Regions from separate parts of the Salinicoccus sp. Marseille-QA3875 genome, predicted to be linked through region 2. Evidence: riboswitches for the same ligand, from Rfam matches in the RefSeq annotation. Region 2 holds a riboswitch; the other holds the start of a gene.
What was found. A riboswitch is a leader RNA that binds a small molecule or an ion and turns the genes downstream of it on or off. The one in region 2 is predicted to bind preQ1.

Region 1: linked by a shared signal. The riboswitch ahead of ACY8DT_RS06890 (QueT transporter family protein) and the one ahead of queF (preQ(1) synthase) in region 2 are both predicted to bind preQ1.

Annotation. Positions count from the first base shown of each region.
Region 1 is NZ_CM143103.1:1,352,907-1,356,873, reverse strand. Features, by position in the region: gene ACY8DT_RS06900 (AraC family transcriptional regulator) at 1-726, opposite strand, end outside; gene ACY8DT_RS06895 (diaminopropionate ammonia-lyase) at 985-2,166, shown strand; PreQ1 riboswitch class I at 2,540-2,583, shown strand; gene ACY8DT_RS06890 (QueT transporter family protein) at 2,583-3,044, shown strand; gene ACY8DT_RS06885 (TetR/AcrR family transcriptional regulator) at 3,202-3,828, shown strand; gene ACY8DT_RS06880 (ABC transporter ATP-binding protein) at 3,825-3,967, shown strand, end outside.
Region 2 is NZ_CM143103.1:1,622,736-1,626,702, reverse strand. Features, by position in the region: gene ACY8DT_RS08360 (dicarboxylate/amino acid:cation symporter) at 1-498, opposite strand, end outside; gene ACY8DT_RS08355 (GNAT family N-acetyltransferase) at 603-1,112, opposite strand; gene ACY8DT_RS08350 (hypothetical protein) at 1,221-1,505, shown strand; gene queF (preQ(1) synthase) at 1,565-2,053, opposite strand; PreQ1 riboswitch class I at 2,118-2,165, opposite strand; gene queE (7-carboxy-7-deazaguanine synthase QueE) at 2,218-2,937, opposite strand; gene queD (6-carboxytetrahydropterin synthase QueD) at 2,937-3,350, opposite strand; gene queC (7-cyano-7-deazaguanine synthase QueC) at 3,328-3,967, opposite strand, start outside.

The DNA of each region.
Region 1 (3,967 bases), 270 kb from region 2:
GTTCGAATAAATTTCACGTGTGACTCTTTGAATTTCATCAGGCACAGGACCAATAGCATCAAATACTAAATATCTTCCTTTTTCTACCTCATGTTTGGACCAGTGCTCACTTTCATTATCTGAAGTCACTCCAATCACATAAATCATGCCACCTTCTTTTGCAGGTATACATAACCCAAGCATGCCTTTTAAATAATCATTCTGCAGTTTAAACAAGCTGTTGTCATTTCGCTGATTAAACTCCATCCAAAATCCTGAAATTTCTCTTTGTGCCTCTTCCATTGTAGAATAATGGCGGCTTTCTCCGAGAATATTAATAGTGTTCAACTCTTCTACTCGATAATTCATATTACTTCCTCCTCTAATCTCCACAGAAATTGTTAATTTAGGGAAGGTTGGTATAGAAGTGGTGTCCGTTCTGAATTGACTTGGAGATATACCATAATACTGTTTAAAACGTCTAGCGAAAGAATCGCTGTTCTCGTACCCACAATCCATTGCTATATCAATAATTTTTCTCTCAGTCTCTTTTAACTGAAATACTGCAATCGACATTCTTCTTCTCTGTACATAATCGCCCAGAGAATACCCTGAAAGAATTCTAAAAACCTTTTGAAAATTATACCTGGACAATAAAGAGATCTTCTCGATTTTTTCAAAATTAATATCTTCTTCAATATGTGATTCAATATAGTCCAGACTCTCATTAATTCGCTTAATGTCCATAATACCAACCTCCTGTATTCATCATATCTCCATACTATTTCTGTTACCCTGCAGTAATTGGCAAAATTTACTGGGTATTTTTATTTATACACAGTATATTCTGATTTAGAACACAAAGGTACTAAGAACTTAATTTTAAACAGATTTGAGTTATGATAGAGCTTAATAAGGAGATTGAAAAAGCATTATTCAAAGTTGCACTGGAGCTGGAAAAAATATTCCGATAGTGACTTATCAACCATTAAGGAGGTTCAGTAAATGGAGTGGATACAGAATAAATTTAAAGATCATACTAACGTTAAAAAGTTTACACCAGATTTTTCTATGGAGAATATGGAAAAAGTAAATAACTTGCATAAATCCATGCCTCAATATGAAAAAACACCTCTCTATAAATTGACCAAACGTTCAAATGAGATGGGGTTGGGTGCTTTATTCGTCAAAGATGAGTCACCAAGATTTTGTTTGAATGCATTTAAAGGACTTGGCGTATCATACGCGATGGCGAGCTATTTTGCCGGAAAATTGAATCAGGATATTGCTGATCTGACTTTCAACGAACTACTGGAACAGGTGAGTGAATTTCCTCCTGAAACGTTTGCGACTGCCACCGAAGGCAACCACGGTAAGGGTGTGGCATGGGGTGCTGACATTTTTAATCAAAAAGGTAAAGTATTTCTTCCGAAAGGAGCTGCAAAATCTCGTGTTGATGCAGTCACTGACTTAGGAGCTGAAGCGAAAGTCACAGATATAAATTATGATGATACAGTTCAATACGCGGCTGATCAATCCAGTGGAAACGGCTGGATTTTATTGCAGGATACAGCCTGGGAAGGTTATGAAAAAATACCCACCAATATCATGCAGGGATACACGACGATTATTTCTGAAATTACTGAGCAGCTTGAATCAGAAAATCTCGAACAAGTCACACATGTGATATTACAGGCAGGCGTCGGTTCATTTGCAGGTGCAATGTCAGCCGCTATTCATAATATTACTGGCGGCAATCCTCCAAAAATTATTGTTGTCGAGCCGACAGAAGCGAATCCTATTTTACGCTCAGCTGATAGTGAGCTCGGAAACCCTGTCAGAGTCTACGGCGCTATGGATACAACGATGGCGGGACTCTCCTGTGGCGAACCCAGTCCAATCGGTTGGAACATACTAAAATCAACTGCTGATTATTTCATTTCATGTAAGGATGAAATCAGCGATAAAGGCATGCGAATCCTTGGCAGACCAATAGAAGGTGATACAAAAATCACTTCAGGCGCCTCAGGTGCCTTGCCGGCCGGTTTTCTGCATGAAGTGATGACAAATGATTCGTATGCGGATCTTAAAGAAAAACTGAAGCTCGGCAGTGATTCAAAAGTGTTGGTCATTAATACTGAAGGTAATACAGACCCCGATAACTATCAAAGAGTGATGAACGGATAGTGTTGAAAAGCTATTTTATTTCCTACGTGACACGAAACTCCTCTTTGGTAGATTTGGTGCCATAGACTCGTGACAAATGGTACGAAAACACCCTTTTCGTAAACCTGGTGCCACATTTCCGTCCCAAATGGCACGAGAGTAGAGTTCCCATATGTTTGGTGCCATAATCCTGTGCCAGATGACACGAAAGATGATTTTTAATTCATCTCGTGTCACTGGAGGCTCCATATTAAGACGAAACTTAATCATTCTCAAACAAGAGTCCCTGAAAATCTAAATTTCAGGGGCTTTATTTTCATCATCACACTGTCACTTAATGGCCTTCAAATAATATATTAATCTGATATAATTATATGGCAGTTTGTTATGTTCCATCTCACAGGTTCGCAAACTCCCTGTATAAAAAACTAAGGAGAATGATTATTATCAGTAACAAAATAATGATTTACAATGCAGTCCTTGCTGCCATCTATGTTGCGCTAACAGTGATCAACCCCATCGGGACCATGGCGATACAAATACGAATCAGCGAGATGCTCGCGGTCATTCCATTTTTCAACCGGAAATTCATTCCGGGAATGCTGATCGGGCTCGCAATAGCCAACTTTTTCTCGCCGCTGGGTTTAATTGATGTTGCGACAGGGGTCGGCATCGCCGTCATTTCATATACGATCAGCTATTTCATTAAAAACGTATGGATAAACGCAATACAGTACAGTCTGCTTTGCGGTATATTCGTCGGTCTGATGCTGCTTGCAGTACTTGGAATACCATTTTGGTTCAGCTTTGTCACGATTACAATTTCAACATTGATTACAACCTTGCTTGGTACATTATTATTTTCCAAAGCCGCATATAGAATTCTACCGGATTTATAATAAATAACGACTACCGGATATTTCCCGGGTCATATGGGCAATCTTATGATATTTTCATAAGATTGTTTTTTTATTTTAATATTGACCAGACTGGTCAAAGAGTGTAATATGAAATTAAATTGATGTTGACCAGACTGGTCAAGGAGAGGGTTTTATTATGAAAGAAGCCTTTAGAAAGCTTGATAACTCACGACAGGTCGAGATAATGAATGCAGCATTGGCCGAATTTGCAGCTTACGGTTATGAAGATGCTTCAACAAACAGCATTGTTAAACGTGCTGACATGTCGAAGGGCATGCTGTATTACTATTTTCAGAATAAAGAAAGTCTGTATTACGCCTGTACAGAATACGCCTTGGAAAATGTGAACACTGCACTTATGAAAAGAGATTATCCCAGACAGGGATTTATCGAGCGTTCGGCACTCATCGCCAGATTGAAGAAAGAATACTATGATGAAAATCCGGAAATCAGTCAATTCATCACACAAGTATACTTATATGACAGTGTTCCCGAGACATTCCGCTCACTGCTTGATGAACTGGTTCAAAACGGCTTTGAAAAGATGTATGAAGACGTTGACCTTTCATATTTCAGAGATGATGTTTCCCATGAAACTCTCATGAAACTGATCACCTGGACCATAGAAGGTTATTCAAAACACGTTGAAGAGGAAGCGAAGGGCATGAATGCCGACTTGAACAATTTAGATCCGCTATGGGAAGAATTTGACGAGTATTTGACTGCCTTGAAAAAAATCTATTATAAGGAGGAATATCAATGACGATTCTTACACTGGATAATGTGTCCAAACATTTCGGCAAAGTGAAAGCAGCTGACAATGTATCAATCGACATAAATGAAGGTGAGATCTTCGGATTCATCGGACCTAACGGTGCAGGGAAATCAACGACGATCCGCAT
Region 2 (3,967 bases):
GATATATTCTGTAATCACCTTGCCGTCGTCCACCCATTTCCTCATCGTATCCGTCTTTGTCACTGTAATGACGATACCTATCGCAAATGCCAGAACAAGTGCTGATAAAATGTCCATTACCGGCGGAATTTCAAATTCAAAAAATGGAGCCAGTTCCGTACCTTCTTCCGGTACGGATCCACCATCGGTAATACGGGGCATTACCAATATCGCAACAAAATACGCGAGCAGCCCGGCACCGATGGTCGATATGTAAGCAACGCCCAGCGTCGCACCTACTACTCTTCCTGAACCGCCTGTTATTCTTGAAATACCCGAGGCGATAAAGAACAAAATGATGAATGGAATGGTAAAGAATATGATTGATCCTAAAATCGCCTCACCTGTTACAAATAAACGTGCAAGCAGTTCAAAGAAGGTGCCCCCGAAAGCATAGTACAAAGTACCAACAGTAACCCCCACTAAAATACCTGCAATAAGTCTGATTATTAACTTCAAAATTTCTCCCCCTTAATAGAGCTTAAGTCGATTATACATTATACAATTATAAAATAAATAAAAATTCATGTATTCATGAAAAGGTTTTCGTAACTTTTTCCACTCTACACTTCAAACACTTTTTCATAAGCAGCATACCAGTCATCCAGGTTTTCATCCAGATTCAACTGCCCTTTAAATTCATAACCATTCTTCTCAAATTGGTATTGCATCTTTTCATTTTCAAGTGATGTATCTGTATGTATGCCTTTGATCCCTTTAGCAATTAATCTGCTTTCGATTTCTTTCATCATTTTGGAGGCGATGCCCTGTCCCTGGAATTCCGGACTCACAGCCATTCGGTGAAGTGCTCTGGAATCGGCTCTCGTCAGCTCCCATGGAATGTCGTCGTACGGATAGGGATGTTTATTATCGACCACCGCAAAGCCTTTTATCAGGTTATTTTCTTCGTACACATACAGCGACCGGTCTTCAAGATCTTCCCTGAATATTCTTTCATCGGGATATTCATCCGACCACTGCGTGTTGCCCGATGCCTGCATTATCGGGACGACCTTTTCTGTGATATTCAAAATATATGGCAGGTCTCTTTTTTCCGCTTTTCTTAAAAACATAATCATCACTCCATATCGTTTTACAATATTTTATACGTATCCGTCTATTATTTTTGACAGGACTATTGTATAATGTAATTATCTATTATAGTAGAGGGGATTTGTAAAATGTTCAAATTTGATAAAAACACAGTCCCTTATCACATCTCAAACATGGTATTCTATTTATTTACATTGGCATTTCTCGGCCTCTTATATTACTTTGCTTTCCTGCCGCCTTTGGTGGAAGGAAATACAGGCGGCATGTTTGCCAACTTAGGATTCGGAGAAATCGTGGGGATTTTCTTCTTCCTGGTAGTTATAATAATACCGTTACTGGTTTTATACGGAGCCGTATATCACGCTTACAAACTGATCACTTACAATAAAGGCAGTAAAACTGCAGCTGAATAATAGTTCTTGGGATGGGAAAAGGGAAAAGTGCTTAAAGCTCCGGCTTTAAGCACTTTTATTTATCTGTTATTTATCGTTTCCGGATACGTGTCATGTTCCATCAGCCTTTTATCAGCCATCACTTCATATTTGGTTGCCGGCCGACCGTAGTTGCAGTACGGGTCGATTGAGATGCCGCCTCTCGGTGTGAATTTCCCCCATACTTCTATATACCGCGGGTCCATCAGTTCAATCAGATCATCCATGATCATATTGACGCTGGACTCATGGAAACCGCCGTGATTTCTATAGCTGAACAAGTAGAGCTTCAACGATTTTGACTCCACCATCTTGACATCCGGTATATAAGAAATGTAAATCGTCGCAAAGTCCGGCTGATTTGTAATCGGACAGAGCGTTGTAAATTCCGGACAGTTGAACTTTACAAAGTAATCCCGTCCCGGGAATTTATTGTCAAATGTCTCCAAAACATCAGGATCGTAATCAAAGCTGTATTTGACCTCCTGATTGCCGAGCAATGTTAAATCTTCAGTATTTTCTTCTGACATATTATCCCGCCTTATTTAAAATAAAGAAAGTCATGTCCTTTTCTAAGGCACATGACTTTATATGTGTGACTTAGTTTTTTATAGAGGGTTGGGAGCTAAGAACCTCTTTCATATCTTCTTTGATATTATACTATATACGCTCTGCATATGACAATGCCGCCCGGCTATACGCCCTGCTTGTTGCTCCACAATAATGTGTGAAGCTGCGGCAGGATTCTGACGTTATTCATACGCTGGTCGTTCATCGTCATTTCAACCAGCTGTTCATAGCGGCTGAGCAGTTTTTCCGTATGATTATCCACATTTTCACCATCGAGATAAGGATTGCCGACCTGCAGGTAAAATGCTTTGTCCGGGTATCTTTTATGCATATCTGCGGCATATTCGAAGTCTTCTTCGTCAAAGATGACCACTTTCAAGTTGTATGATGCTTCACTTTCATCCAGCCTGGTGAATATATGTTCAAGTTTACCGTAATCGGTATTCATTCCGGAACTCGGCGGCTTCGGGCTGATCGTGATGTCATCGATCAGCTGGAGCCAGTCCTGATACATGGACCCCTGCGTTTCCACAGCAAGCCTGATTCCTTTTTCCTTGGCCTGCTCAACGAAAACTTTAAGGTTTTTAAGAAGCACCGGATTGCCTCCGGAAATCGTTACATGATTATAGTTATTTTCAGCCAGTGCATCGAGTGATTCAAATATATCATCAGCGCTCATCATCCGGATATTTTCTTTCTGACTGCCGTCCCAGGTGAACTTGGAATCACACCAGCTGCACTGGTAGTCACATCCGGCAGTTCTGACGAACATCGTCTTTTGACCGATGACCGCACCTTCCCCTTGAAAAGTGGGGCCGAAGATTTCCAATACAGGTATTTTCATTACTTATCGTTCTCCTTTGGGCGGTAGACCACATAGCTTGTCGGTGTTTCTTTCAGTATGATCTGCAGGCATTTCAATTCGTTCGGCTGTTCTTCTTTTATATATTGATCCACCATTTCATAAATCACTTTCGCCAGTGTTTCAGAGGTTGGCGGAATCTCACTGAATGCTTCATGTTCATTTAACAGTCTGTGATCAAAAGCTTCCATGATGAGATTTTTCAATGCTGAAAAATTCACCAGAAAACCAAGTTCATCCAGTGTATCCCCTGCAATTGTAATATTCACATGGTATGTATGCCCGTGAACCCGCTCGCATTTGCCCGCTCTTTTATCCGGTATGAAATGTGCAGCGGAAAAGTTCAAATCTTTATTCAGTTCATATTCGTAATCATGACTCGGTATCGGGTACATCATGGTCATCCCCTCTTTCATTCAAGTATTCATCGAGACCTTTATTCCTCAGTTCGCAGGCTGGACACTCCCCGCAGCCGTCGCCGATGACACCTTCGTAACATGTCAGCGTGTGTTCCCTCACATAGTCCAGCTGACCCAGTTCATCCGCCATCGCCCATGTTTCTTTTTTATCGAGCCACATCAGCGGTGTCTCTATAATAAAGTCCTCATCCATCGCAAGATTTGCAGTAATATTCATCGACTTTATGAATATATCGCGGCAGTCCGGATAGCCGCTGAAATCAGTCTGGCATACACCAGTCATGATCGTCCCCGCTTTAACCTGGTATGCAAGCGCCGCGGCAAATGATAGAAATATCATGTTCCTTGCCGGTACAAATGTATTCGGTACGCCTTTGTCATCTTCTTCGATGGCCATGTCGTGTGAAGTCAATGCATTGGGACTGAGCTGAGACAGCAGGTTCATGTCCAGAACATGATGTTTTAAATTGTGTTCAACAGCAATATTTTTGGCCACATCAATTTCCAGCGCGTGTCTCTGACCATACATAAAAGTGACGAGCTCGACTTCTTCATAATTTTTCATGGCATAAAACATGCAGGTCGTAGAGTCC